2 regions of the Hylemonella sp. W303a genome follow, and region 2 is predicted to be linked to the other one. Evidence: predicted binding sites of a transcription regulator. Region 2 holds the regulator's gene; the other holds the start of a gene.
What was found. Region 2 encodes NrdR, which represses ribonucleotide reductase genes. Its sites were predicted from a motif close to CACNANATNTNGTG; they were not measured.
Positions count from the first base shown of each region.

Region 1: ACLBKS_RS06455 (ribonucleoside-diphosphate reductase subunit alpha) is a predicted target of NrdR. The motif match lies at 5,685-5,698, and genes of this name have one in related genera.

Region 1 is NZ_JBKFDG010000003.1:41,403-56,498, reverse strand. It holds gene mdoH (glucans biosynthesis glucosyltransferase MdoH) at 3-2,111, shown strand; gene ffh (signal recognition particle protein) at 2,198-3,601, opposite strand; gene ACLBKS_RS06470 (inner membrane protein YpjD) at 3,672-4,472, shown strand; gene ACLBKS_RS06465 (PP0621 family protein) at 4,477-4,728, shown strand; gene ampD (1,6-anhydro-N-acetylmuramyl-L-alanine amidase AmpD) at 4,731-5,345, shown strand; gene ACLBKS_RS06455 (ribonucleoside-diphosphate reductase subunit alpha) at 5,758-8,724, shown strand; gene ACLBKS_RS06450 (ribonucleotide-diphosphate reductase subunit beta) at 8,913-10,118, shown strand; gene ACLBKS_RS06445 (histone H1-like DNA-binding protein) at 10,318-10,770, shown strand; gene ACLBKS_RS06440 (DUF167 domain-containing protein) at 10,909-11,190, shown strand; gene ACLBKS_RS06435 (carbohydrate kinase family protein) at 11,275-12,189, opposite strand; gene ACLBKS_RS06430 (DUF3426 domain-containing protein) at 12,248-13,411, opposite strand; gene prmA (50S ribosomal protein L11 methyltransferase) at 13,481-14,374, opposite strand; gene accC (acetyl-CoA carboxylase biotin carboxylase subunit) at 14,601-15,096, opposite strand, start outside.
Region 2 is NZ_JBKFDG010000006.1:190,347-205,442, forward strand. It holds gene ACLBKS_RS12930 (GspE/PulE family protein) at 1-1,128, opposite strand, end outside; gene ACLBKS_RS12935 (hypothetical protein) at 1,127-1,300, shown strand; gene ACLBKS_RS12940 (DUF349 domain-containing protein) at 1,423-3,813, opposite strand; gene ACLBKS_RS12945 (transglycosylase SLT domain-containing protein) at 4,538-5,413, shown strand; ZMP/ZTP riboswitch at 5,470-5,638, shown strand; gene glyA (serine hydroxymethyltransferase) at 5,723-6,967, shown strand; gene nrdR (transcriptional regulator NrdR) at 7,177-7,626, shown strand; gene ACLBKS_RS12960 (type IV pilin protein) at 7,669-8,133, opposite strand; gene ACLBKS_RS12965 (hypothetical protein) at 8,184-8,819, opposite strand; gene ACLBKS_RS12970 (PilW family protein) at 8,972-10,027, opposite strand; gene ACLBKS_RS12975 (prepilin-type N-terminal cleavage/methylation domain-containing protein) at 10,000-10,602, opposite strand; gene ACLBKS_RS12980 (GspH/FimT family pseudopilin) at 10,725-11,243, opposite strand; gene ribD (bifunctional diaminohydroxyphosphoribosylaminopyrimidine deaminase/5-amino-6-(5-phosphoribosylamino)uracil reductase RibD) at 11,434-12,567, shown strand; gene mgrA (L-glyceraldehyde 3-phosphate reductase) at 12,754-13,794, shown strand; gene ACLBKS_RS12995 (DUF4256 domain-containing protein) at 13,899-14,465, shown strand; gene ACLBKS_RS13000 (riboflavin synthase) at 14,551-15,096, shown strand, end outside.

The DNA.
Region 1 (15,096 bases), on a different contig from region 2:
GCATGCCTGCACTCTCTTCCCGTCTCTCCACCCGCTCTTCAGACGGCGGTGGCCCCGCCTCTGCGGCTGGCACCGGCTCAACACAAGCGGGTCTGTCGTCCACCTGCGACAGCACGCACGACGCCGCCACCGCCCCGCCCCTGCATCGCGGCAGCATGCCTACCCAACCCTGGGTGGGCTTCTGGCGAGGCGTGGGCCTGGGCCTGAGCGCAACCCTGCGGCGCCTGCTGACGCCTTGGTCACCTTCAGCGCAGCCCCTAGGAGCGGCGCAGGCCTCGAATGCCGCGCGACAACGCGCCGGTCACCAACGCCGCCGCGTCTTCATGCTGCTGATCGCGGCCTCCACCGCCGGCACCGCGGCCCTGTTCATGCATGCCCAGCCCTTGGCGCCGACCGCCCTGGCTGGCTGGATGCAAATCGCCCAAATTGCGCTGTACGCGCTGCTGTCGGCCTGGGTGACCTCCGGCTTCGTGACGGCGCTGATGGGGGCCTGGGTCCTGCTGCGCGGCGACCGCCATGCGCTCTCGGGCCGGGCCGTGCGGCAGCACCGCATGAACCTCGAAGCACGGACCGCGGTCATCATGCCGATTTGCCATGAAGACGTGTCCACGGTCTTCGCAGGCTTGCGGGCCACCTGCGAGTCGCTGTCCGCGACGGCACGTGCCCAAGGCTTCGCGGCCGGACAATTCGATGTGTTCGTGCTGTCCGACAGCAGTCGCCCTGAGGTGCTGGCTGCAGAGCGCACGGCCTGGGAAGAGCTGCGCGCGACGCTGGCCGCCAGCCACGCCCAGGCCGGTCTGCCGCAGGTCGAGGTCTACTACCGCGCGCGCCGCCGTCGGACGCACCGGAAAGCGGGCAACGTGGCGGATTTTTGCCGCCGCTGGGGACGGGACTACCGCTATATGGTCGTGCTCGACGCCGACAGCGTGATGAGCGGCGACGCGCTCGCCACCCTGGTCAAGCTGATGGAGGCCAATCCGCAGGCGGGCATCATCCAGACCGCCACCCAGGCCGTGGGGCACGTCACGCTGCACGCGCGTGCGCAGCAGTTCGCCAGCCGCGTCACGGGGCGTCTCTTCACCCTGGGCATGCAGTTCTGGCAACTGGGCGAGTCGCACTACTGGGGACACAACGCCATCATCCGCGTCGAGCCCTTCATGCGGCATTGCGGACTGGCGCCCATCGAGGGCCAGGGCGGCCTGAGCGGTCCCATCCTCTCGCACGACTTCGTCGAAGCCGCGCTGATGCGCCGCGCGGGCTGGGAGGTCTGGCTGGTCTCGGATGTGGGCGGCAGCTACGAGCAGCAGCCGCCGGACCTGCTGGCCGAGCTGCAGCGCGACCGCCGCTGGTGCCAAGGCAATCTGCAAAACGCCCGGCTGATGGCCGAGCCCGGCATGCACCCCGTCCACCGCGCCATGTTCGTGACGGGGGCCCTCTCCTACATTTCCGCGCCGCTGTGGCTCGCCTTCCTCACCCTGGGCGGCGTGCTGTGGTTCAACGGTGCGGGCCACGCGGGTCTGGGCTCCGCGTGGATTGGCACGGGAACGCTGAACAGCGATCTGGGCTGGCTCTGGGCTTGGACCTTGTGCCTGCTCTTCGTGCCACGCCTCTTGGGTTTGACTGCGGTGCTGCTCAAGCGTGAACAGCATTTCCACGGTGGCACGCGCAAGCTGCTGCAAAGTGCCTTGCTGGAAGCGCTGCTGGCCCTGCTGCAGGCACCCATCCGCATGATCGCTCACAGCCTATTCGTGCTGATCGCGCTCACCGGCTGGAAGCTGGAGTGGAAATCCCCGCCGCGCGAAGCCGCCGCCGTGCCGTGGGCGCACGCTCTGCGCCAATTTGCGCCGGCGAGCTTGGCACTTTTGCTGCTGGTGGGCGGTGTGGCGGCCTTTGAGTCCTGGAACGCTGCGGACATCGGTTATCCGCTGTGGTCGCTGCTGCTCATCCTGCTGCCCGTGGGCCTTCCGCTGCTGCTGGCCGCGCCGCTGACGGTGCTCAGCAGCCAGCCCGGCCTGGGTTCGGCATTGCGCGCGAGACAATGGCTGCTGATCCCGCAAGAGGCGTGGCCTCATGCCGTGTTGCGCCGCGCTTGGCGGCATGCGGGAAGCTAATGATCTTCTCTTCCTAGCCTGGCGTGCTGCCAGCCCGCACGGGCTGGCAGCACGGCTGTCACAGCGGCGCCGCGCTAATCAAAGAGTCAAAGACGCGGCATTCCGGGCGGCAGGCCCTTCATCCCTGGCATGCCACCCATGCGCTTCATCATCTTCATGAGGCCGCCACCCTTCATCTTCTTCATCATGTCTTGCATCTGCTCGAACTCCTTGAGCAGCCGGTTCACGTCCTGAACCTGCACCCCAGCGCCCAGGGCAATGCGACGCTTGCGCGTGGCCTTGATGAGTTCGGGTTTGCTGCGCTCCCTGGGCGTCATGCTGTGGATGATGCCCTGCTTGCGGCGCATGTCTTTCTCGACCTTGGCCGTGTCCACCTGACCCGCCTTGGCGGCAAGCTGGCCCGGCAACTTGTCCATCAGGCTGGCCAGGCCCCCCATCTGGTTCATCTGCTGAAGCTGAGCCAGGAAATCGTTGAGGTCAAAGCTCGCGCCACTCTTGACCTTGGCCGCGAGTTTTTGCGCGGCCTCGATGTCCACGTTGGCCGTGACTTGCTCAACCAGGGCCACGATGTCGCCCATGCCCAGCACACGCCCCGCGTGACGCTCGGCGTCGAAGACTTCCAAGCCGTCGATCTTCTCGCTCACGCCCGCGAACTTGATGGGCGCACCCGTGACGGCGCGCACGGAGAGCGCCGCGCCACCACGTGAATCGCCATCCATCTTGGTCAGCACGATGCCAGTCAGAGGCAGCGCTTCCTTGAAGGCCTTGGCGGTGTTCACCGCGTCCTGGCCTTGCATGGCGTCCACGACGAACAGCGTTTCCACCGGATCCAAGATGCCATGCAGGTCCTGGATTTCCTTCATCAAGGCTTCATCGATGGCCAAGCGACCCGCCGTGTCCACCAGCAGCACATCGAAGTAGTGCTTCTTGGCGTAATCCAGCGCGGCACGGGCGATGTCGGCGGGCTTCTGGTCGGGCGTGCTGGGGAACCACTCGGCCCCGGCCTGGGCCGTGACGGTCTTGAGCTGCTCGATGGCGGCAGGGCGGTACACGTCGCCCGACACCGTCAGTACCTTCTTCTTGCGCTTGGTGATCAGGTGGCGGGCCAGTTTGGCCGTGGTGGTGGTCTTGCCCGCGCCTTGTAGGCCAGCCATCAGGATGACCGCGGGCGGCTGAGCGGCGAGGTTGATGTCGGCTGGGCCTTTGAGGGCGCCGGACTCGTCCACCTCGCCCATGGTGGCGGCGAGCTCGCGGTTGACCACCCCAACCAAGGCCTGACCGGGTGTGAGCGATCCCACGACGGCCTGGCCCAGGGCTTTGTCCTTGACGCGGGTGATGAAGTCGCGCACCACGGGCAGGGCCACGTCGGCCTCGAGCAGGGCCATGCGCACTTCGCGCAGCATGTCGGCCACGTTGCCCTCGGTGATGCGGGCCTGGCCGCGCATTTCCTTGACGATGCGCGAGAGTTTGTCGGTAAGGGCGTTGGCCATGAATGAAAACCACTCTCTATACTTAGGTCCGTGATTTTATCGAGCGCCCCTCATCTCCCTGCCTGACACCATGCCTTTCGCAATCCCCTTTCACGCGCTGCTGCCGGGCTTGGTGTGCGCGCTGGCTTACGTGGTGTCAGCGCTGAGCCCGGGCCGGGGCGCCCGTGCAGCGCTCGGCCTGGCGTGGCTGTTGCACGCCCTCCTGCTCGGGGTGGGGCTCGGCCTATGGCACGACGAGCCTCACTTCGGTTTCGCGCCGGCCCTCTCGGTCACGGTCTGGCTGGTGGTGGCGGTCTACGCCGTCGAGGCCCGTTACTACCCAGCACTCCAGTCGCGGCGCGCGTTGCCCGCCCCGCTGGCGGCGCTGTGCTTGGTGGCCGTGGTGTTGAGCCTGTTTTTCCCCGGGCAGGTGATCACCCACCATGGGGCCCTGCTCCTGCCCTTGCACTGGGCGCTGGGCATCGCCTCGTACGGCCTGTTCGCCGTGGCCGTGGTGCATGCCTTGCTGATGTTGCGAGCCGACGCGCGCATCCGCCATGCCAGCGACTCCGACAGCGGCCTGCCCTTGCTGACCCTTGAAAGGCTGACCTTCCGCTTCGTGACCGCGGGCTTCATCCTGCTCACGGCCACCTTGGCCGCTGGGCTGTTGTTTGACGAACACCTTTACGGCACACCCTGGAAATGGAACCACAAGATGGTGTTTTCCGTGCTGTCATGGCTGGTGTTCGCGGTGCTGCTGCACGGGCGCTGGCGCCTCGGCTGGCGAGGCTGGCGGGCAGCCCGCTGGCTGTTCACCGGCGCGGGGCTGCTGTTGCTGGCCTACGTGGGCTCGCGCTTCGTCCTTGAAATCGTGCTGCAGCGTTCGGCCTGACCCCATGAAGTTTCTGCTTTTCCTGCTGATCATTCTGTTGGCGGTCTGGCTGTGGCGCTCCGGCCGAACGGCCGAAGCTGAAACCAAACGAGCCTCGGACCCGACGCGCCGGTCGTCCCCCCAGACCGCGCCCGAGGACATGGTGCGCTGCGCGCATTGCGGCCTGCATCTGCCGCTGCGCGAAGCGATTGCCAGTTCCAGCGCGCACTACTGCAGCGTCGAACACCGGCGGCTGGCGGAACCCGGAACCTATTGAGCATGGCCGAGGAACGGGCCAACGATGGGGCATGGCATGGAGGCTGGTACAGCCCCGCACAGCGGCTGGATTCGCCCAACTTCGGCCCGCGCCCGGCGAGGGATGGCGACGATGGCCAGGCGCCCGTGATCGATCTCATCGTCTTGCACTCGATCAGCCTACCGCCTGGCCAGTACGGCGGTGATGCGGTGCAGCGGCTGTTCACCAACACGCTGGATTGGAACGCCCACCCCTATTTCAAGTCCATCGAAGGTTTGCAGGTGTCTGCCCACTTCTACGTACGGCGCGACGGCGAACTCTGGCAGTTCGTGAGCTGCGATGACCGCGCTTGGCATGCCGGCGTCTCGCATTACTGCGGGCGTGACAACTGCAATGACTTTTCCATCGGCATCGAGTTGGAAGGCCTGGAAGGCGACAGCTTCGAACCAGCGCAGTACGACACACTGACTCGCCTGTGCGCGGCCCTGGCCCTGCGTTATCCCGTGCGACAGATTGCGGGGCACGAACACATCGCACCCGGCCGCAAGGCCGACCCAGGACCGGGCTTTCAATGGCGACAACTGCAAGCCCGCCTCGATTGGCCCGTTCAGTACTTTCCCGAAGTCAGCACAAGCTGACTTGCCTGAGCGATCGACGCGCAGGACGATGTTGCGTTTTGCGCGGCGCGTGACGCACGCATCACACCACGCAAACAAGCGGCCCGCCGGCCCGTTTCCACGTTTGGGCCGCGTGCTGTCTGGATGGCCGCTCACGCATTGCGGAGTGGCAAGGGCTGCGCACATGCATGACCGGTTCATGAACACCAAAGCACGCCGCACGGGCTCGCCCTGGCGCGTTTCAAGCCCATGCCATGTGGGCCTGCTCCAGTAACTTTTGCACACCGGCGTGACCTTCTTCACGCGCTTTCGGACGAATGCACCGCTACACTACGGGTAGTGGATTGCCTCCGTCGCACCCCCTACCTATAGTGTTTCCAGCCCCAGAAACATTTCGCGCCACGAACATAGATTTGCCAGACACGAGGAAAAGATGCAAACCGGCCTGATCACTCCCCCATCCTCCCATTCCCTAGCCACCACGTCCTTGCCGCAAGGTGCCGGTATGACGCACGGCGTGGCCTTGGGCGCCAGCAGCGCGCTCGCCCATTACCAAATCATTCGCCGCAACGGCGCCGTCGTGCCCTTTGAGCCGAGCAAGATTGCCGTGGCGCTGATGAAAGCCTTCCTGGCCGTGCACGGCGCGCAAGGCGCGGCCTCGGCCAGCGTGCGCGAAACGGTGGACGGCCTGACTCAGGCCGTGGTGCGCGCGCTGACGCGCTCGCGCCCGGGCGGTGGCACCTTCCATATCGAAGACGTGCAAGACCAAGTGGAGCTGGGCCTGATGCGCGGCGGCCACCACGAGGTGGCCCGTGCTTATGTGCTCTATCGCGCCAAACGCGCCGAGGAGCGCGCCCAGCAAGCAGCGCAGGCGGCCCCGCAAACGCCCGTGCTGCACGTCACGGACCACGGCCAACGCGTGGCGCTGGACCTGAACCGCCTGCAACGTCTGATCGAAAGTGCCTGCTCCAATCTGTCGGCTGACGTGAAGCCAGAGCCCATCGTGGCCGAAACCCTGCGCAACCTCTATGACGGCGTGCCGCTGGAAGAGGTTTACAAGGCCGCCATCCTGGCCGCTCGCACCCTGATCGAGAAGGACCCGGACTACACCTACGCCACCGCGCGCCTGCTGTTCCACACCATCGCCAAGGAGGTGCTGGGCCGCGACGTGCAGCCGTCTGAGATGAAGCAGGCCTATGCCGACTACTTCCCCGGTTTCGTCAAGAAGGGCGTGGACGCCGAGCTGCTGAACCCCGAGCTGCTGCAGTACGACCTCAAGCGCCTGGGCGCGGCACTCAAATCCGAACGCGACCAGCAGTTTGACTACCTGGGCCTGCAAACCCTGTATGACCGCTATTTCCTGCACGTCAAGAAGACGCGCATCGAACTGCCGCAGGCCTTCTTCATGCGCGTGGCCATGGGACTGGCGCTGAACGAAATCGACCGCGAAGCCCGCGCCATCGAGTTCTACGAAGTGCTGTCGTCCTTCGACTTCATGTCGTCGACGCCCACGCTGTTCAACAGCGGGACGCTGCGCAGCCAGCTCTCCAGCTGCTACCTGACCACGGTGCCGGACGATCTGGATGGTATTTACGAATCCATCAAGGAAAACGCCCTGCTGTCCAAGTTCGCGGGCGGCCTGGGCAATGACTGGACGCGCGTGCGCGCGCTGGGCAGCCACATCAAGGGCACGAACGGTGAGTCTCAAGGCGTCGTGCCTTTCCTGAAAGTGGTGAACGACACCGCCGTGGCGGTGAACCAGGGCGGCAAACGCAAAGGCGCGGTTTGCACCTACTTGGAAACCTGGCACCTGGACATCGAGGAATTCCTTGAGCTGCGCAAGAACACAGGTGACGACCGCCGCCGCACCCACGACATGAACACGGCCAACTGGATTCCGGACCTGTTCATGCGCCGCGTGATGGAAAAGGGCGAGTGGACCCTGTTCTCGCCCTCCGACGCGCCTGATCTGCACGACTTGTTTGGCTCGGCCTTCGAAAAGGCCTATGTGGCCTACGAAGCCAAGGCCAAGCGTGGTGAACTCAAGCCCAGCAAGACCGTGCCCGCGGTCGACCTGTGGCGCAAGATGCTTTCGATGCTGTTCGAAACCGGCCACCCCTGGATCACCTTCAAGGACGCCTGCAACGTGCGCTCACCCCAGCAGCACGCGGGCGTTGTGCACTCGTCCAACCTGTGCACCGAGATCACGCTCAACACCAGCGACACCGAAACCGCGGTCTGCAACCTGGGCTCGGTCAACCTGAAGCAGCACATCACGGACGGCAAGCTCGACCACGAGAAGCTGAAGAAGACCATCGGCACTGCCATGCGCATGCTGGACAACGTGATCGACATCAACTATTACGCCGTCAAGAAGGCGCGCGACAGCAACCTGCGCCACCGCCCCGTGGGCCTGGGCCTGATGGCCTTCCAGGATGCGCTCTATGAAATGCGCATCCCCTACGCCAGCGACGCGGCGGTGCAATTCGCCGACGAATCGATGGAAGCCATTTGCTACTACGCCTACTGGGCCTCGACCGAGCTGGCCCGGGAGCGCGGTGTTTACTCCAGCTACCAAGGGTCGCTCTGGAGCAAGGGCATCCTGCCGCCGGACACGCTGGAACTGCTGGCGCGCGAACGCGGCGGCTACGTCGAAGTTGATCGTTCCGCCACCCTGGATTGGGAACTCCTGCGCAAGAAGATCGCCGCCGACGGCATGCGCAACAGCAACTGCGTGGCCATCGCCCCGACCGCGACGATTTCCAACATCATCGGCGTGGACGCGTCCATCGAGCCCTGCTTCGGCAACCTGTCGGTCAAGTCCAACCTGTCTGGCGAGTTCACGATCATCAACGGCTACCTGGTCAAGGACCTCAAGCGCCTGGGCTTGTGGGACGAGGTGATGGTGATGGACCTGAAGCACTTCGACGGCTCCCTGCTGCCCATTGATCGCGTGCCCCAGGACATCAAGGCCTTGTACGCCACGGCCTTCGAGGTCGAGCCGAGCTGGCTGGTCGAAGCCGCCGCGCGCCGCCAGAAGTGGATCGACCAGGCCCAGTCGCTCAACATCTACATGGCGGGCGCCTCGGGCAAGAAACTGGACGACACCTACAAGTTGGCCTGGACCCGCGGTTTGAAGACCACCTACTACCTGCGCACCACCAGCGCCACACAGGCGGAAAAGTCCACCGTCGCCGCCGGCCGCCTGAACGCCGTGTCCTCGGGTTCTTCCGAGGTCGGCGCCGCGGCCGCGACGCCGGTCGCCTCCAAGCCTGCCAGCGCGAAGAAGGTCAGCGCGCTCGAGGCGGCAGCAGCCGCTGCGCAGTCGCAGATGGCCGTCGCAGCGACCGACATCAAGTTCTGCGCCATCGACGACCCGGGCTGCGAAGCCTGCCAGTGAAGCAAGCCGCGGTGCACACCTCGCACGCACCGCGCGCGCGTCGACTCCCATGCTCCCAGTCACTCACGCAAAGTGCGTGCTGGGGACCACGACGCGCGATGCAATAGAGCAACAAAACAAGCGGCGGTGTGAATGAACACTTTGCAATTCAGATCGCTGCTCACATAATTCAGGAATTGGATCTCTCTATGTTGTCCTGGGACGAAGAAGTCAAACCCACATCGCCAGCCCCCACCGCTGGCGTCGCCCGTTTGTCCCCGACGCCGGCACCCGCGCACTCACATCAGTTCTCGCAGGCTGCGCTGTCCTCCACCACTCTCGCTGACACGCCGGTCGCAAGCCCTCGTTCACCCGCCGTCTCGGCGCCATCGGGCACCAACCGCATCAAGGCCTCCGACAAGCGCATCATCAACGGTCAGACCGACGTCAACCAGCTGGTGCCGTTCAAGTACAAGTGGGCCTGGGAAAAATACCTCGCCACCTGCGCCAACCACTGGATGCCGCAGGAAGTGAACATGAATCGCGACATCGCACTCTGGAAGGACCCGAACGGCCTTTCGGAAGACGAGCGCCGCATCATCAAGCGCAACCTGGGTTTCTTCGTCACGGCGGATTCGCTGGCGGCCAACAACATCGTGTTGGGCACCTACCGCCATATCACGGCGCCGGAGTGCCGCCAGTTCCTGCTGCGCCAGGCCTTTGAAGAGGCCATTCACACCCACGCTTACCAATACATTGTGGAATCGCTGGGGCTGGACGAGTCCGAGATCTTCAACGCGTACCACGAGGTCCAGTCCATCCGCGACAAGGACGAGTTCCTGATCCCGTTCATCGACGCGATCATGGATCCGAACTTCCACACCGGCACCCTGGCGACCGACCAGACTCTGCTCAAGAGCCTGATCGTCTTCGCCTGCCTGATGGAAGGCCTGTTCTTCTACGTCGGCTTCACCCAAATCCTGGCCCTGGGCCGCCAGAACAAGATGACGGGCGCCGCCGAGCAGTACCAGTACATCCTGCGCGACGAGTCCATGCACTGCAACTTCGGCATTGACCTGATCAATCAGATCAAGCTCGAGAACCCGCAGCTCTGGACGCCCGAGTTCAAGACCGAGATCAAGGCCCTATTCGAGAAAGCCGTCGAACTGGAATACCGCTACGCCGAGGACACCATGCCGCGCGGCGTGCTGGGCCTGAACGCCTCCATGTTCAAGGGCTATCTGCGCTACATCGCCAACCGGCGCGCCACCCAGATCGGACTGGAACCGCTCTTCCCCAACGAGGAAAACCCCTTCCCTTGGATGAGCGAGATGATCGACCTGAAGAAAGAACGCAATTTCTTCGAAACCCGCGTCATCGAGTACCAGTCCGGCGGCGCGCTGTCCTGGGACTGAGCGCAAGGCAAACAAATCAATCTATGGCTTCACGAATCGCATGGACTCCCGAACGCTCTCAACAGAAGAGCTGCGGGTGTCCGTGCCACCCCGTTCATGGCGCTGGGTTCCTCCCGCAGGTTCCCAGCGCCATGAATCACTTCATGTACACCAACAAACGCATGAAGTGCTCTTTGTAACTTGATCAAGGAGAATCGAAATGGCAACTGCAAAGAAAGCTCCGGCGAAAAAAGCCGCCGCAAAGAAGGCTCCGGCTAAGAAGGCCGTAGCGAAGAAGGCTCCGGCCAAGAAGGCCGCTGCGAAGAAGGCCCCGGCCAAGAAGGCTGCGGTCAAGAAGGTCGCCGCCAAGAAGGCTCCGGCCAAGAAGGTTGTGGCGAAGAAGGCCCCGGCCAAGAAGGCTGCGGTCAAGAAGGTCGCCGCCAAGAAGGCTCCGGCCAAGAAGGCTGCTGCCAAGAAGACCGTGGCGAAGAAGGCTGCTGCCAAGAAGCCCGCCGCGAAAAAGCCTGCTGCCAAGAAGCCCGCCGCGAAAAAGGCCGCCGCCAAGCCTGCCGCTGCGCCTGCGAAGCCCGCTGCTGCACCCGCGGCGCCCGTGGCCCAAACCACGTTGAACCCGCAGGCCGCTTGGCCTTTCCCCACGGCCAGCCGTCCCTGATCAGGGCCTGCCGTCTCAGCCTGTTGCCCGCGAGGGCGACAGGCTTTTTATTTTGCAGAGTACTTTTGAGGCATGGACAGCAGCCCTGCGCAGACTCACGCCACAGCCTCTTTTCTGCGCCCGCAGAAGGACGGCTCCATGCTCGTGGATCTCCACGTCATGCCAAACGCGTCCCGCACGCAGATCCAAGGACTGTTCGATGGCGCACTGAAGCTGCGATTGCAAGCTCCGCCGGTGGACGGCAGGGCCAATGCAGCGCTACAAGCGTGGTTGGCAAAGACCCTGGGCATACCGAATTCGAGCGTGACGCTGCAACACGGCGCCACCTCGCGACGCAAGCAATTGCGCGTGGCACCCCAAGCAGCGGCGAACGCAGATTGGAAACAACTCAAGCCGCCCGAATCCCCATCATCTGGCTGAAGAGGCTGTACCTACGCCCACGGTCCACCCAGCGTCTGCGTCGCTCCCGTACTCTTCACTGGGCGATCACGGGATGATGGTGCGTCAGAGGCCGAACTTCGTGGTGTCCACCGGGTAGTTCTGCGGTCCACGGAAGGCGATCTTGTGCGAACCCATGCGGTTGCCCAGAGCCGCAGCCTTGGCGAGGGGCCAGCCACGCTCCAGCCCGAACAGCAGCCCGCCGCGGTACGCGTCGCCACAACCCGTCGGGTCGACGATGGCGGCGGCCGCTGTGGGAGCGATCCAGTCTTTCTCGCCGTTGATCCAGACTTCGCTGCCTTCGGCGCCCAAGGTGATGACCAAGCCGCGCACCTTGCGCGAGATCTCCGCCGGGCTCCAGCCCGTGCGGTCGCACAGCATCTTGCCTTCATAGTCGTTGACCGTGACCCAGTCGGCCAAATCGATGAAGTGAGCCAAGTCCTTGCCATCGAACATGGGCAGCCCCTGACCAGGATCGAAGACGAAAGGAATGCCAGCCGCCTTGAACTGCGCGGCATGCTCCAGCATCGCGTCTCGTCCGTCGGGGGAGATGATGCCCAGCTTCACATCTTGCATGCCAGGTGCGTCGCGCTCGATGCGCGTCACATGCGCCTGGGTCATCGCGCCAGGGTGGAAGGCGGTGATCTGGTTGTTGTCCTTGTCCGTCATGATCAGCGCCTGCGCCGTGTAGGTCTCGGGCAGTTGACGCACGAAGCGCGTGGCAATCCCCAACTTGTTCAAGCGCTCCACATACCCCGCACCATCGTTGCCAAGGGTGGCCATCGGGATGGGCACGCCCCCCAACGCGCGCAAGGCATAGGCAATATTGCCTGCGCATCCACCAAAATCACGCCGCAGCGTGGGCACGAGGAAGGACACATTCAGGATGTGCAGCTGGTCCGGCATGATCTGCTCGGAGAATCGTCCCTCGAAGTTCATGATGGAATCGAAGGCCAGGGAACCGCAGATCAGTGCTGCCATGGGATGCTCTCTTTTCTCTTGGATTGGATTCGTTGAAAGGGAAAGTGCGTGGAGGCGCTCAAGGATAAAAAGCCAGCAGCCGATAGCCCGCGACACGGCCATCAAGGCCAGTGCCGGTAACGCGGTTGGCGGAGCCATTGCCGTTTTTGATTTCCATCAGCACCGTGGCCTGGAACTCATTGCCTGACCGGATCAAGCGGTAGGCCCCCTGCGTTCGCACGCCTTCGTCGTGGGTGGCCCCCGCGCCCGCTCCCAATTCCTGGGGCATGAGCACCCGCCGAATCAGCACCTGATCTTGCACATCGGTCAGCACCAGTTCGATAGCTGGCAGCGCAAGATCCATCGGCGCCTTGTTGCGCAAGGTCAGATTGAGCTGGTAGAGCTCGTCGCGGATCTTGCTAAAGGCCGAACCATCGATCACCACCGACTCAATTTGGCGCAGCGGCTCCACTGTGCAATCGAGCTGCTCACACAGAACCTGCAGCCAGGGCCGCAAGGTGGGCTCACGCGCCGCGATGCGGTCACGCTCATGGCGAACGACCTGCAGCAGCAACGCCAACGAAAGCACGCAGCACAGGAGCAACAACAGGGCACGCACCACCGGATGGCTCCAGCGTGAGCGGCGCATGAAAGACAAGGTGTCCGCCTCTGGGCCTTCGTCGCCCGAACTGGCCTGCAGGGGCGTCGGTGGAGCGGAAAACGAAGATTGGGATGGTGCCTGTCGGGCATCTGCCGGGGACGCAACCATCGCGGCCGCACCGCGCGGCAAGGGAGCAGATGGCGCGGGGAAACCAGCGTCATCCAAGCGCGAAGCAGGCTCGGCGGCTCGCAGCGGAGGAAGATCGTCGGAGTCCTCGGCGAAGCGAGGCTCGCGCCAGGCCGAGGCATCGGGGGTTTCGAGTTGCAGGTCGTCCAACGGCGCATCATGCTGGGCGTGGAGATCGCCAAACTCGGCGTCCACCATCTCTTCTTCCCAGCTTTTCTGCGACGGCGCCGCTGCGGCAGGTCTCGTCGATCCGGCCGCGGAAGACGCCGCCATGGCCCCAGCTGGCGGCGTGGCCAGGGGCGTGGTCAAGGCGGGAGGCTCCTGCACCAGGTGGGCCGTCGCGTCAAACACCTGCTCGCACTGTCCGCAGCGGACCCAGCCTTGCGAGACCTTGAGTTGGTCCTGCGCCACCTTGAACATGGTGCGGCAAGAGGGGCAACGGGTGATGAGGCTCATGGCCGTGCGATTGTAGAGGCGCGCCTCCCGCTGTCAGAGCCCCGGCGCGAGAGGATGACAGACCCGCGCTCAGAAGGTCGCGGTCATCAGTACCCAGCCATCCTCGCGGTCCGCAACGGTGAGTGCGCTGCCCGCAGGCAGATGGGGCGCGTAGGCAACGCTGAGTTCGTCTGCTTGGCGCTCCAGGATGCCGGCCAGGACCAGCGCCCCACCCGGCGCCACGCGGGCGGTGAGCAAGGGCGCCAAGACCTTGAGCGGCGTCGCAAGGATGTTGGCCAGCACCACGGGATAGCGGCCTTGAGCCGCATCCGGCAGACCGGCCCGCAAGTTCACGCCGTTGGCCTCGGCGTTCAGCCGGGTCGACGCAACCGCAGCTTCGTCGATGTCCAGCGCGTCGATGTCGGTCGCGCCAAACTTGGCCGCGGCGATCGCCAGGATGCCCGAGCCGCAACCGTAGTCCAGCACGCGCAGGCCACGCAAGGGATGGGTGGCGATCCAACGCAGACACATGCGTGTCGTGGGGTGAGTCCCAGTGCCGAAAGCCAGGCCGGGATCCAGCCGAATGACCTCGCGTGCCTGCGCGGGTGGTTCGTGCCAGGTGGGCACGATCCAGAAGCTGGGGGTGATCTCCACCGGCGCGAACTGCGACTGCGTCAGGCGCACCCAGTCCTGCTCCGGCACCTCATCCACGCCGAGCAGCTGGCAATCGGCAAAAAAATCCTGCGCTTGCAGCAAGGCGGCCGCCTCCCGCGCAGTCGCGTCGTCTGGGAACAGCGCCACGATGCGGGAACGCTGCCAGCCCGCCGCTGGCGGCGGCATGCCAGGCTCACCAAACAGCGCTCGCTCGGCGTCAGTCTGAGCGTCGGCATCTTCCACGCTGACGCTCAAGGCGTCCAGCGCATCCAGCGCCTCGCCCAGAACCTCCACGCGGTCTTCGGGACAGAGCAAGCGGAGTTCGTGCATGAGACGGGCGAATGAAAGTAGAGAAAACGGCGGAACAGCAAGGCTCACAGATCCGGGCTTCCGTGGAACCGGCTTCGCCGTGCCACTGGGAGCGTCCACCCTGCCACCAAAGGTTGGCGTTCAGGGGGCTGAGGACTGCGGCTCCAAGCCTGCCTGCGCAGGCTTGGACAGGCCGAAGAGCCACTGCTCTTGCAGCGGCCCCTCAGGCGCACAGCGCCTGAGGGGATTACCTTTTATGACTACGCATCCACCCTTCCAAGTAGTGGATGTTGGTGCCACCTTCCATGAACTTGGCATCGGCCAGCAGTTCACGGTGCAAGGGAATATTGGTGCTGATGCCTTCGACCAAGGTCTCGCCCAGGGCGGTTTGCATGCGGGCCATGGCCTGCGCGCGGGTGTCGCCGTGGACGATGATCTTGCCGACCATGGAATCGTAGTTCGGCGGCACGAAGTAGTTGGTGTAGACGTGCGAATCCACGCGCACGCCAGGACCACCCGGAGCGTGCCACATCGTGATGCGACCGGGCGACGGCACGAAGGTGAAGGGGTCCTCGGCGTTGATGCGGCACTCGATGGCATGACCGCGGATCTGGATGTCCTTCTGCGTGAAGGGCAGGTGCTCACCCGCCGCCACCATGATCTGCGTCTTCACGATGTCGATGCCAGTGATCAACTCCGTGACCGGGTGCTCCACCTGAACGCGCGTGTTCATTTCGATGAAG
Region 2 (15,096 bases):
GGTGACGCCATCAATCCGCAGTTCCACCGGGTCCTCCACCGTGACGATGTTGACCTCGGGCTTGTGCAGTCGCGCCAGCGCCGCGTAGAGCGTGGTGGTCTTGCCCGAGCCCGTGGGCCCGGTCACGAGCAAGACGCCGTGCGGGCGCTGGATCAGCTGCTCCAGCAAATCCTGGTTGCGCGACGAAAACCCAAGTTCGTCGATGGGTGTGACGCGCTGGTCGGACGAACCCACCGCGCGCAAGACGGCCTTCTCTCCAAACACGCTGGGCACGATGGAGAGGCGGAAATCGTGGCTGCGTCCTTTTTGAACCAAGCTGACGCGGCCATCTTGAGGCCGCCTTTTCTCAGCGAAATCCAGACTCGCAATCAGCTTCAAGTGCGAAAGCAGGGGCGCGAGCAGGTCTTTGTCCAGCACCAGCCGGGTCTGCAGCAAGCCATCGATGCGAAAGCGCAAGGCCAGGGCGTTCGCCATGGGCTGAAGGTGGAGGTCGCTCGCGCGGTGCTTCAGGCTGTAGAGCAGCAAACCGCGCACCAGCTCTCCCGCGCCCGACACCGAGGCGGATGCCACGGGGTTCGATGCCCCCATCGCCGGCGACGACGCGATGGCCCCGCGCGGAGGGCGGCCGAGCTCCTGACTGATCTTGCGTGCCAAAGTGACCAGGCCCGCACGGTCGGTGTAGTGAACTTCAATGCCGTTCTCGATGTCCTGCGTGAAGGCGAAATCCGCCTGCACGGTGTCCACGGAACTTGCCGATGGCCCAGCGGCGACGGCGCGCTCGACTTCGGCCACCACGCCAAGATCCTCGGGCCGCGCCAGGGCCACCCTCAGCGTGCGCTGGGTGAGTTGCAAGGGCAGGCACTGCAAACGGCGTGAGGCTTCCGCGCTGATGCAGGCCAGGGCCTCGGGCTGCACCCCGGCCCGGTCCAGCAACACGGCCTCCTTGTCGATGCTGGCCGCGTAGCGTTGCGCCAAGCGGGCTTTGAGTCCCGGTGATTCGAGCGCGCTGTGAAGGTGGGTGGACAGCTCAAGGTGCCGCGCACCGAACATCAGCTGCAGACCATCGGCCTCCTTGTCGTTCGCGATGCCGGCCTCGACCAGGCCTTGCACGAAGGAGGACCTAGCCATGGTCATTGCCCTGAACCGCGCCCGGGGAACCGACGACGGGCCCCTGATCGGACGGCGGCGGTTCGAAGGAATCGCTGCGCACGAAGGCCAACGTGGCCGGTTTCTCCTGCCCGGCCAGTTCTCGCAAGAGCTCTTGCAGGTCGAACCGGTGATCCGGCGGCGGCTCCCGTGACTGATCCATCCTGCCTCCTTGCGCGTGGGACGTGTTGAACACGCGAAGGAGGTTAGCAGCGGTCGCAGGCGCGGCGCCTCAGACTATGGATTCACGGAAGGCGCAGCGCCAAGCTTCCGATTTCAGCCGCGCAACAAGGCTTTGAGAGCTTGCTGCAGGCGACGTGCGGCATCGGGCGTGTGCGGCGTGGCCAACACGCGGGCAACGTCCTGCCCCCAGGTTTGGGCGGGAGGCGGATCATTGCGGCGGGTCAGCAACTGCAGTTGCAGGGCACGGCGCGCCGGCAGATGGTCGGCGGGCGTCGGCACCTCTGCGGCCATCTCAAGCCGCAGCAGGGTCTCGGCCCCATCGCCTTGCGCGGCCGAGGCCAGCGCCTGGCTCCAGAGCGCGCGCGTGCCGGAGCTGACGGCACGGCCCAATTCCTGGGCGCTGGGCAGTTGCTCCGCGCTGCGCTGCGACCAAGCGTCCAGCACTTTCGTCAGCGCCTCGCCGTGAGCCTGCACGGCCAGTTTCTTCAACGCCGCTTGCGCGTGTTCCAGCGCGTCGCGTTGAGCGCGGAAGGCGGCGTCACCCAGACGCGGCTGCATCGTGCTCGACCCCGGTCCGCCGCGCGCGGCGTCGCGCGGCCCGCGTCCCCGCTCGTCGCGGCCCTGAGTCGCCCCCGGCCTGCCACCGCGTTCGCCTCGTCCAAGAGGCGCCGCGGGCTCGGACTTGCGCATGCCTGGGCGGTCATCTCCGCGCACCGCCACCACCGGTTTGCGTGGCGCGGCGGGTGCCGGGGCCGGTGTGTCCTGGGCCCCATCGCCTGCGGCTGCGCTCGCGGTCGCATCCTTTGCGCTATCAGCCGCCGCGCTTGTGGAGGCCGTCGAGGCCATCGCAACCGCCTTGGGATCGGCCCGGCGCGCCGCTTCCAGAGCGGACATGGCGGCATGGATGGCCTGGGCATCGCCGCTGGCGCTGGCCGCGTGCAAGGCCTGCGCGGCCTCGTACACCGCGCGGTCATAAGGGGTCATGGACTCCGGGTTGACAGCCTGACGCGGCGCGGAGCGCTCGCCTGGGCCTTCACCGGGTCCACGAGAGGGACGATCACCGCGTTCGCCTCGCCGAGCAGGCCGTCGTTCCGCGTCCAAGGCAAAAGCGTCGTCGATGGGTTTGCGGAAGGCCTCCCACAGCTTTTGTTCCTGTCGGCGATCCAGGGGCATGGCCTGCGCCTCCACCTGCCAGCGCTGCTGCAGGGCTTTCACGTCGTCGATGCGCAAGGGCGCGCCAGCAGCGTGGGCAGCGCTCAATTGCTTGGCTTCCTCCACCAGAGCCTGCCGACGTTGCAAGCCCGCCTTTTGAGCCCTCGCCAGCGGCGCATGGGCAGCGTCCCACACGGCTTTCCAGCGGGACAGCAATTCGGCGAACGTCTTTTCGCTCAGGTGCCCGGCCTCACGCCAGCGCTCACCGAACTGGTGGAGTTCGCGGTTGTAGGCTTTCCAATCGGTCTTGGTGTCCTCGGCGACCGGCGCGTCGCTGGCTTGCGCGACGCCGTGCGCGGCCACCCACTGCTTGAGCTCGTCAATCAGGGCCAAGCGCTTGGCCTTGTGTTCAGCGCTTTCTGCCTTGAGTTTGTCCAGCCAAACCTGAACCACTTTGTGGGCCGCGCTGCAGGCTTCGTCAAAGCGCTTCCACAACAGCGGATGCGGTGCGCCAACGCTGAGATCCAGCTTCTTCCACTGCTCGCGCAAGTCGCGCAGCGCTTCCTGCAGCTTGCGACCCGCCAAAGCGGCGCCGCCCTCGCCTTGCAGCAGGGCTTCGGCCTTGTTGATCAACTCCAGGCGTGCCGGGTCGTTCTGGCGGGCTTGTGCGGCGGACGAGGGCGCAGCCACCACGGTGGGGGCAGACGGTGCAGCACCGCCTGCGCCGCCGCTGGCCCCCTCGCCCCGGGCCTGCTTCAGCTCTTCTGCCCAAACAGGTACCTGGGGCAAGGGCGCGCTGGTGTCCTCCGCCGCCACGCGAGCCTGGGCCAAGGCCGCTCCAAAAGCCTCCCAAACCAGCCCCAGCTGCGCGCGCGAGGCTTCGAGTTGGGCCGCGATGCGTGCGCCAGCGCCCGCCGGAGCGCCACCGGCCTCCGCACCCTGCGCAACGCTGGGCCATTCCTTGGCCTGGAACAAGGCGCCCGCCTCGGCCTGCCAGCGCGCCACGTCAGCGCCTAGGCTTTCAGAGCCGGCCTGCGCTTCGCGCCAGGGCTTGGTCGACAGGGATTCGATGCGCTGGACCAGCAGCACCGCTGCCTCACGCTCCACCTGCGCGCGGTGTTGCAAGTCCTCGATGGCCTGGACCCGCTCAGCCAGACGGCTACGGAGCGCAGCCAGCGGTTCACGGCTCAGGGGGGCGCCCGCCTTGGCGGCATCACGAGGCCAGGCCTGGGCATCGGCCAGGTTCAGTTGGGGCGAATCCAGCAAAGCTTGGGCCTTGTCGATCCAGGATTGGCTGGCCTGGGGATCCTGAGGGGCAGAGGTAGATGACATATCAGATGAAGTCGAAAAAACAAAAACCTGCCTCGCAGGTTTTCTCAGAACCCTGATTGTCGCCGCCCGGGCCCTGGTTTGCTCGCGCAAAGCGTCGTCAGCCCAGCGAAACCGGCGGAACTTCCGCATGCGCTTGTGGGAACGCGTTGGTGGAAACACGTTGGCTAGGCGGCATGTAGGCCGCGCTCACCCTGCCAGGGGCTCGGCATCTAGGCACTCAACTTGAGGGGTTTTGGGCCGCGAGTCGCGTCAAACCCACAGTTTTGGGCCTTTAACCGAAACGTTACACATCCCTTAAAGCCTGATCAAAAACCTCTAAAACCCTTGGCAAAGTCATGATCTCTAATGATTTTTCAAGAAATCGACATGCCCTTCACATGGCCGCTATCCAGGCCATAGTGACCGTATATGGATAGAAAAACATACCCTCCCCATTACAATTCGTTGCACTGACGGGGCGCCACCGCGCGGCCCCGCACCCCGAGGTTTCAGATTCCCGCCTCCCAACATGGCTGAGGAAACACCCCGGGGCTCCGCTGCCGAAACCGGCTACATCGGACCACCAGCGCGGGCATGTGATGGATGCTCGTGTGACCGATGGCGTACCAACCCAGACGTGGCTTAGACCAGCCCGACTCCCTAGCACCAGGAACCGCGCGCGACGCGGACCCGGTCATGACAGGGCGTCGGCTCACGGTTCAAGCCGCGCGAGAAGAGGATTGCTATGACAGCGCTTGAAGACATGGGCGACAGCTTGCGGAAGATGCCGCGCCGCCTTGTCCAATTCTTTTATTCCCTGGCTCACAACGGGTTCGCCCTGTTTGGGCTGGGCGTGCTCCTGGTGCTGCTGGCCTTGGCCGCACATTCCGGTTTGCGCAAGGCCGGGGAAGAACACCTGATGGACTGGCTACAGACGCGCCAGTTTGGCGAGCCCTTGGACGAACCCAGCCCGCTGGTCACGGTGGGTCGAGCCACCGCCACCGACCTGCAGAACCTGAGCGCCCAGCAAGCCGCTGTGACGGACTGGCTGAGCCGCCGTTACCGCATCGCGCCGCAGCCGCTCTCGGCCTTGGTGCTGGAGGCCTATCAGATCGGGCACAACTACAAGTTGGACCCTCTGCTGCTCTTGTCGGTGATGGCCATTGAATCCGGCTTCAATCCTTTCGCGCAAAGCCCCGTGGGCGCGCAGGGACTGATGCAGGTCATGACCCATCTCCACGGCGAGAAATACGAACCCTTCGGCGGCCAGCTCGCGGCCTTCGATCCACTGACGAATCTGCACGTGGGTGCACGTGTGCTGCGCGAATACATCATGCGCGCGGGCTCCGTGGAAGGAGGCCTGCGCCGCTACGTGGGCGCGGCCAATCTGCCCAGCGATGGTGGTTATGTGACCAAGGTACTGAGCGAACACCATTTGCTGACGCTGGTCGCACGCCAGGCTCAGCACGTGCCCGATGTGCCCAAGCCGCCCGTGCGCGCCCGCACCATGCAAATCACCATGCCGGCCGCCCCGGCCCGGCCGGAGTCGGCAACGCATGCCAGCGCCTCGGGCGCTGCGGCCGCGGGCGTCAAGCAAACGGTCGCCCTGCTCAACAACTGAGCAGCAATGACCCCATGTCCCAGGTCTCTGGCCCGGGACCCGCGCTGGGCTACACTAGGCAGGCACGCGACTGGCGATAGGCCCGCCGCCCGGGAAAACACCGCTTCTTCACCGGCTGGCGTGGCTGACGTGGGCCACCACCGGGGAGCGTGCCGCGCGGCATGATGTCAGGCCCCCGGGCTCAATTCAAGCTGTCGCGTTTTGCCGTGCGCCTGGGCAGCCTTTCCGCTTGCAATGCGTCCCTCAGGGCGTACCCGCCTGCGGCACAGGCCCGCGTCACCACCCGCTCCAACTGCACACTTGCACGCCATGTACAACCGCAACATTCTTGTCGAACAAGCCGACCCCGAACTCTTTGCCGCCATCCAGGCCGAAAACAAGCGCCAGGAAGAGCACATCGAGCTGATCGCCAGCGAAAACTACGCCTCGCCCGCCGTGATGTGGGCCCAGGGCACGCAGCTGACCAACAAGTACGCCGAAGGCTACCCCGGCAAGCGCTATTACGGAGGTTGCGAGTTCGTTGACGTGGCCGAACAGCTGGCCATCGATCGCGTGAAGCGGATCTTCGGCGCCAACGCCGCCAATGTGCAGCCGCATTGCGGCGCCTCGGCCAACGAGGCCGTGTTCCTGGCGTTCCTCAAGCCCGGCGACACCATCATGGGCATGAGCCTGGCCGAGGGCGGCCACCTGACGCACGGCATGCCGCTCAATATGTCGGGCAAGTGGTTCAACGTGGTCAGCTACGGTCTGAACGCGCAGGAAGCCATCGACTACGAGGCCATGGAAGCCAAGGCGCGCGCCCACAAGCCCAAACTCATCATCGCGGGCGCCTCCGCCTACAGCCTGCACATCGACTTCGCGCGCTTCGCGAAGATCGCGAAGGAAGTCGGCGCGATCTTCATGGTGGACATGGCGCACTACGCGGGTCTGATCGCCGCGGGCGTCTATCCGAATCCGGTGCCGCACGCCGACGTGGTGACCAGCACCACGCACAAGAGCCTGCGCGGCCCGCGTGGCGGCTTCATCCTGATGAAGGCCGAACATGAAAAGGCCATCAACAGCGCGATCTTCCCCGGGCTGCAAGGCGGCCCGCTGATGCACGTGATCGCCGCCAAGGCCGTGGCCTTCAAGGAAGCGCTGGAGCCAGCCTTCAAGGCCTACCAGCAACAGGTGGTGAAGAACGCCCAGATCGTGGCCGAGACGCTGACCCAACGCGGCCTGCGCATCGTCAGCGGCGGCACGCAAAGCCACGTGATGCTGGTGGACCTGCGCGCCAAGGGCATCACGGGCAAGGAAGCCGAGGCCGTGCTGGGAGCCGCCCACATGACCATCAACAAGAACGCCATCCCCAACGACCCGGAAAAACCGATGGTGACCAGCGGCGTTCGCATCGGCACACCGGCCATGACCACGCGCGGCTTCAAGGACGAAGAAGCGCGCATCACGGCCAACTTGGTCGCGGACGTGCTGGACAAGCCGCGCGACGAAGCCAACATCGCGGCGGTGCGCGCCAAGGTCAACGCGCTGACCGCGAGATTCCCCGTGTACAAATGAACACCCCCCTGAGGCGCTACGCGCCCCAGCACCAATTGCCAGAGGCAATGGTCCTTTGGGTTGTCCAAGCCTGCGCAGGCAGGCTTGGAGCCGCAACCCTCAGCCCCCTGAACGCCATCCTTCGGTGGCAGGGGGGACGCACCCAGTGGCCCGGCAAAGCCGGCTCCACGGGTGCGCGCGCATAAAACCTCAGTTCAACGGCACACACCATGAAATGCCCTTTCTGCGGCCACCCCGAGACCCAGGTCGTCGAGACCCGGATCTCGGAGGACGGGGATTTCATTCGCCGACGTCGCCAGTGTGGGCACTGCGAAAAGCGCTTCACCACCTATGAACGACCGGAAGTCAGTTTTCCCACGGTCGTCAAGAAGGACGGTCGGCGCATCGAGTACGAGCGCGGCAAGCTGATGGCGTCTTTGCAACTGGCCTTGCGCAAGCGGCCAGTCAGCACGGAACAGATCGACGGCGCCATTGAGCGCATCGAGGAAAAGCTGCTCAACCTGGGCCTGCGCGAAGTGCCGTCCGCGCGCATCGGCGAGTTGGTGATGCGCGAGCTGAAGAAACTCGACAAGGTTGCGTACGTGCGCTTCGCCAGCGTGTACCGCAGCTTCGAAGACATTGACGAGTTCAAGACCCTGGTCGAGGAATTCCGGCGCTGAAACCCTAGCCCCGGAGCCGGTCGCACCGAGGCCCGCCCGTGCTCAGCGCCAGCAGTCCGGCACCGGCAGTGCCGTTCCCGTTCGTCCCTTCACTCCTGTGTGCGTCAGGGTCAAGCTGCCGCAAGATTCATCCCATCCTGGCGCTGGCTCGGCCCTGAGCGTGTAGCCTTCTGCCTGCGCCTCGCTGACGCTCAATCGGTAACGCGCTGTCTCTGGCGGCGCCCCCTCGGGCACGGTGCGTAGGCGCAGAGGCAACACCGGCGCTTCGTCGGTTTGCGTGGTGTATCGGTTGTACACAGCGTGGTAACGCTCCATGTACTGCTGGGCGTCTTGCAAGGCCGCGCGCGCCTCGGCGCGATGGGCACGGCGCACATGGTCGGTGTACGCAGGGTATGCGATTGCGGCCATCAGAGCCACGATCAGCACGACAGCCATCAGTTCGATCAAGGTGTACCCACGCGATCCGATGGCCTCCCCCCATGCATCGCGTTGGTTGAAGGACCTCATGCCAACTCCCGTGTGCAAGCCATGCCCATTGCGCCTCGTCCACCTTGCCATCAGGGCACGGGCGGCAGAAGGATGCGGCGCCAGAGGCGATCGAGCATCGGTCGCTGGCCGTCTGCATGCGCCGCCGAAGTCGCGGTGCCCAACAGCACGATGGATTGCACCCAAACCACCGCGCCACCCACCGATGCAGCATTCGGGACCACGCCTGAGCTGACAGGGTACGCCGGACTGAATCCTCTGGCAGTGATCACGTGGACCCGCGCGCCATCGGCCAAGACCTGCAGTTCCACCAGGCATTCGGGCGGCCGTCCTGGTTGCAGCCCCTCCACGGGCACGCCCGCTTGATCGTGAGACAGCGTCACGCGTGCCATGGACAGGCCCGCGATGCCGGTCCAATTCGCACTTTGTCGCCAAGCAGGCAGTGCCTCCCACTCAGTGCGCGCGAGGCGGGACTCGGCCAGAACCGGATCACGCAGAACCAGGCCGGGCGGCAAGCCAGGTTCGCTGCCGTCGGGTTTGCGCAATTCGCTCTCGCAGTGACGCAAGGCGAGCTCGGCCTGCTGATGGGCCCACTGCTGCTGCCGCAGATTGTTCGCGAAGCGCTCGGCGGACACGGCGTCGCGCAGCACAGCCCCAGACGACACGCCCAGGATCACCAAGAGCACCATCACCACCAGCAAGGTCACCCCGCGCTCACGTCGTGGCCACGGCCCGCATGCAACACGATGCCGCGCGCGCGCCTGCGCCCGCGAGCCTAGGCCCTCGCGCGTGCGCGCGCATCGGCGTCGACGTGGAGGTCGACATGGGCAGCCCACTCGGGCGGATTGCATGCGTCTCCTCACCATGCCGTCCTTCCGCGCAAGGCTGCGGTCGTGAAGTAGGCGCGACGCGGATGCCTGTCGGCAGCCTGGACGCGTGCCCCCTCGCAATCCAGGTAATCCAAGGCATCGTCCTCGCCCAGCACGGCTTCCCTGCCACGCATCAACAAACACAGTCGCACACTGATCACCAGACTCCAGTCACTCACGGACTCTGCGCCGACGTAGCGCACCACCCGCCTAGGCTCGGTGGCATCGGCCTCGCCATACCAAAAGCGCAGGGCTTCAACGTGGTCCACCAAAGGCTGGCCTGGCGCGCCCTGGGCGCTGGCGCAGTACAGCTCGGAGCGCCCCGAACTGCCTGTGCTCACGTAGTAGCGATTGCGCGTCGGGTAGTAGCTAACCATCAGTCCCGTGTCCGCTCCGAGCGACTGCGTGCGAGCGGATAGGCCGCTGCCGATGCAGTCTGACGGGACACCGCTGGACGTGGGCGAGCTGTTGACCACGTCGGCTTCGTAGCTGATTTCCAGCACATCGTCACGCGGCCCCGCTGCCCCGGCACAGACGGTTGCGTCCCAGGGCGCGCTCTGGCTGCGATGGCTGCTGTCCTTCAGACCGTGGGAACAGCCAAAGACCGGCTGTTCCACCCCGGTGCGTGCCAGCCGCGCAGGCGCCGCGCCCGAGGCCGCGAGCACCACCCCCGTGGGTCGCGCATACCCCGCCTGCTGAAGTTCGCGCGTCAACAGGGTCAAGCCAATCTGAGCACTTTCGTTCATCTCCGCCAGCGTGATTTGCAAGCGACCGGTGCGACCGGTCATCACATACGTGGTCAAGGCCGCACCCACCACCACCATGCCGATGGACAAGGCCACCATCAGCTCCAGCAAGGTGAACCCTCCTCCAACACGCCCGTCACTCCAGCCCATCCCGCACATCGCACGACTCGCGCGGCGATGACGAGGTGCGCATCCCCATGGACTTCGGCGAAGAATGTTCTTTTCGTCCCAAGGCGTGGTTCGACGTGCATCCATCATGTACATGCTCCCCGTCACAAACCGATCCGCAGGTGCACGCATCGCACGCCCAGGTCGGCACCCAAGCCCTCGGGGCAGGCGCCTGGGGGGCCCGGCAGTTCCTGGCTCCCTTGGACTGCGCTGCTCGATGATTCACGCCAAGCCACCCACAGGTCCATGACCGCTCGCGCCGCGTCACGCCTTGTGTACACGGCTCCCGTAGGCAAGAGCCGCCGCACGGCCTGGCGCCACTGCGCGAGGTCCACCGCGGCGATCTGGGCGGCAGTGCAAGCGCCTGCGCCCGCGGTGCAAGCGTCGGCCGGCTCGATCACCGCAAGCTGCTGGCGTTGAAATGCCTGTGCGTAGTCGTAGTGCCCAGCTCTGAACCCGGTCGCTGGCATGGGCGCGGCCTCGCTACCGCCTTCGCCCGCGGGCTCCGACGCCATCCGCCCCAGATTGGCTCGCAGACGCTCGCCCATGTCAGCGGCCAAGAACAAGGCGGTGGCGCGGTAGCGGCTCATCTGGCTGTAACGCAAGGCGGCCGCATGCGCGGCCACCAGGGCATACAGCGCGACCGAGAGCAAGGCCACAGCCACCAGCACTTCCACCAACGTAGCGCCGCCTTGCCTAGAGGGCACAGGGGCGAACTCACGCCAGCGGGCCGGTGCTGCACCAAACCCGCGAAGGGGTACGTGGGCGCAAACCCCGGTGCTCGGACGCCTGAACGGTTTGAACGACATGTGGCGGAGGGCTTCGCTTTTCAACTGCATTTGGTGGTTCCCGGTGCGCGGGCCCCAGCGCGTCCTTGGTTGGAGACACAGACGATGCGCACCCCGGAACCCGCGACCGACGACAGCGGCGTGAACGTGAAGGTTCGTCCCGCGGCCCTGGCCCAACCCGTGGCTTCGTAGATCAATGCGGCTCGCAGGGCCGAGGTGCTGAGGGATGCCAAGTAAGGCGGTGCCTCTTGCACCCTCAGCACCCGATCCGCGGCGTCCACCACGCCGTCGCCATTGGCATCGGCGAACACGATCCATCCCGCTGCCCAGTCCGGCGTGGTCAGACAGGCCGCGCCGTCGCGGGAACTGCAGACGCTCACTCGCGCGGAGCGCATCAGGGCTTCCGAGCGCGCGTAGCGCAAATCACCCACCAGGGCGTCCACGGCAGCCTGCACGCCCCGCTGCAACAGGAAGCGCTGGTAAGCAGGTGCCGCCAAACTGGCCAGCAGCGCACCGATCGCAAGGGCCAGCATCAACTCCACGAGGGTGAAGCCTTGCACGCGGAAACGAGCACGAGAGGCAAGACGACAGCACGGCATGAACATGTCGACAGACTATCCGCGCCGTCGCGAGGCGCAAAGCCGGTACACGGGGGAAAAAGCCATATCTCAAAGATGCGCACCCGAGCACTTCAGGAAATTGACGGGGCCACCAGGCCGCCGTTGAGGTCGTGGCTTTAGACTCGCCGCCATGACCCTGCCCGCCCCCATGCATCGCGCGCTCGCCCTGGCCGAACAGGGCCTTTACCTCACCTCGCCCAACCCCCGAGTGGGCTGCGTCATCGTGGGTACGGATGGCCAGTTGCTGGGCGAAGGCCACACCCAGCGCGCGGGCGGTCCCCACGCGGAGGTGATGGCCTTGCGTGACGCGCAAGCCCGCGGCCACGATGTGCGCGGCGCCACCGCCTACGTGACGCTGGAACCCTGCGCGCACCAAGGCCGAACCGGCCCCTGCTGCGAGGCGCTGGCGGCGGCGGGCATTGGCAAGGTCGTCGCCTCCATCGAAGATCCCAATCCCAAGGTCGCGGGTCTCGGGTTCGCGCGTCTGCGAGCGGCTGGCGTGGCGGTGGAGGTCGGCCCCGGCGCGGCCGCATCGCGCGAACTCAATCTCGGATTCTTCAGCCGCATGGTGCGCGGTCTGCCTTGGGTGCGTATGAAGATCGCCGCCTCGCTGGACGGCCAGACTGCTTTGTCGAATGGTGTGAGCCAATGGATCACCAGCCCCGAGGCCCGAACCGATGGCCACGCCTGGCGCGCGCGCGCCTGCGCCCTCCTCACCGGCATGGGCACCGTGCGAGAGGACAACCCGCGCCTGGACGTGCGCCTGGTCGAGACGCCCCGACAACCTCGCCTCGTGGTGGTCGACAGCCGCTTGGAAACGCCGCTCGATGCGGCCTTGTTCGAACCCCGTCGGGACACCGCCCCAGGCCGCGAGGCCCAGCCCCTGCTGATCTATGGCGCCGTGGCCGACGCAGGACGGCAAGCGGCCCTGGCAGCGCGCGGCGCCACCGTGGTGCAGTTGCCGAACCCACAAGGCAAGGTGGACTTGGCCGCGCTGTTGCGCGACTTGGCCACACAGCGAGAAATCAACGAGCTGCACATCGAAGCCGGCCATCAACTCAACGGTTCCCTGTTGCGTGAGGGCCTGGTGGATGAACTGCTGGTCTACCTCGCCCCCAAGCTGCTGGGCGCGGGGCGGGGCATGGCACGAATCGGGCCCTTGACCACGCTGACTGACGCCGTGACGCTGGACTATCGGGAGATCACCCAGGTGGGCCCCGACCTGCGTGTGCTGGCGCGACTGCCAGGGCGCGACCGCTTCTGAGTCACCCCCCTCGCACCCCGTACGTCGGGCCAACCCTGTGCGCCCCTCTATGCCGCCCTGAATACCACCCTCTATAACGACCCCTATCACGGGCCTCGGCCTCGGCATCGGCCCTCTACACAGCGCCCTCTCGCACCGCTACCATCCGGTCCCTCCTCCCACCCCATCCCGTGCCAGGAAGCCTTCATGACCTTTGTCGCCGATCCCTCCCATTACGACGGCCGCATGCCCTACCGCCGCGTCGGCCGCAGTGGCCTGGTGCTGCCCGCGATTTCGCTGGGCCTGTGGCAGAACTTCGGCGGCGTTGATCGCTTCGAGACGGGTCGCGCTGTCCTGCGACGAGCCTTCGACCGAGGCGTGACCCATTTCGATCTCGCGAACAACTACGGCCCGCCCGCTGGCTCGGCGGAAGAGAACTTCGGGCGCTGGTTCGCCGCCGACTTCGCGCCGCACCGCGATGAGCTGATCATCTCGACCAAGGCCGGCTGGGCCATGTGGCCTGGCCCCTACGGTGGCCCCACCGGCACGCGCAAGCACCTCGTCGCCAGCTGCGACCAGAGTCTCAAGCGCATGGGCTTGGACTACGTGGACATCTTCTACTCGCACCGCGTGGACCCCAACACGCCGCTGGAGGAAACCATGGGGGCGCTGGTGCAACTGCACCGTCAGGGCAAGGCGCTGTACGTGGGCATTTCCTCGTACTCGCCCGAACTCACCCGCGAGGCTGCGCAGATCCTGGCCGCCGAGAAAGTGCCACTCCTCATCCACCAGCCCAACTACTCCATGCTCAACCGCAGCATTGAGCAGGGCCTGCTCGACACCCTGGAACAACTCGGCGTCGGTTGCATTGCCTTCTCGCCGCTGGCCCAAGGCCTGCTCACCAGCAAGTACCTCCAGGGCGTGCCCGAGGACGCACGCGCCACCCGTGGCGGCTCCTTCAAACAAGGCATGTTGAGCGAGGAGAACCTGCAGCACATCCGCGCACTCAACGGCATCGCGACCCGGCGCGGGCAGACCCTGGCGCAGATGGCGATTGCGTGGGTCTTGCGCGACGCGCGCGTCAGCTCGGCCCTGATCGGCGCGCGCACCGTGGAGCAGCTGGACGACTCTCTGGACGCCGTGAAGCACCTGACCTTCAGCCCGGAGGAACTCGCCGCGATCGAACCGCATGCGCGCGACGGCGGGGTGGACCTTTGGAAGGTGTCGTCGAGTATCGGCCAGCGCTGAGCACGGCGGCGCCTCGGTCAGGCAGGGTGTCGCCCAAGCCTTTGAGCCTGCCACCCCATGCCCCCCGCGCCGATCCACGCCGCACAACCTGGAGTTCAAAGACCATGCCCCATACCGCTGCCCTCACCGCACCCCAGCGCAAGACCTTGCTCCAGACGCTGCAGTCCCGCTTCGAAAACAACACGCAACGCCACCCCGGTCTGGCCTGGGCCGAGGTGCAGCAACGTCTGGAGTCGCAGCCGGACAAACTGAGGTCCCTGGCCGAGATGGAGCAAACCGGCGGCGAGCCGGACGTGGTGGGCCGCGACCAGCGGACTGGCGAATTCATCTTCTTCGACTGCGCCGCCGAGAGCCCCACGGGCCGGCGCAGCGTCTGCTTTGACCGCGCGGGGCTGGAAGCCCGCAAGGGCAATGCCCCGCCCGCGGACACTGCCGTCGACATGGCCGCTGCGATGGGCATCGAGCTGCTGACGGAAGCGCAGTACCGCGAATTGCAGACGCTGGGTGAATTCGACCTGAAGACGTCCAGCTGGGTGCAGACGCCTGACAGCATCCGCCAACTCGGCGGCGCGTTGTTCTGCGACCGCCGCTACGACACGGTCTTCACCTACCACAACGGCGCGCAGTCCTATTACGCGGCGCGCGGGTTCCGAGGCGTGCTGCGGGTTTGAACCCAACCGCACCGAAGACAGCAGTGGCCGCGCCAAAACCCCGCCCGGCGCCTACCTCGGCGCATTCTGCGAAAATAGCGCCCCTATGTTCACCGGCATCATCACCGGCGTGGGGCGCATCGTCGCCAGCCACGACCTCGGCAGTTCTTTGCAGCACGGCAAGCGCCTGACCATCGCCTGTCCGCCCGAAACCTCCCCCCCTGACTATCTGGACGACGTGGGCCTGGGCGACAGCATCGCGCTCAACGGCGCCTGCATGACGGTCACGACGCTGGACACGGCGCATCGGCAGTTCACCATCGACATTTCCGCCGAATCCCTGGCCAAGACCACCGGCCTGGCCGAAGGCCAGACCGTCAACCTTGAAAAAGCCCTGCGCGCGGGCGACCGCTTGGGCGGGCACATCGTCTCGGGCCATGTGGACGGCGTGGGCACGGTCAGCCACTTCGCCCAGGTCGGTGAGAGCTGGGAACTGCGCATCCGCATCCCCCGTGAACTCGCCCGCTACCTGGCCTACAAGGGCTCCATCACCGTCAACGGCGTGAGCCTGACGGTGAACCAGGTCGTGGACCAGCCCGCGACCTCCGGCGGCGGCTGCGAGATCAGCATCAACCTCATCCCGCACACCGTG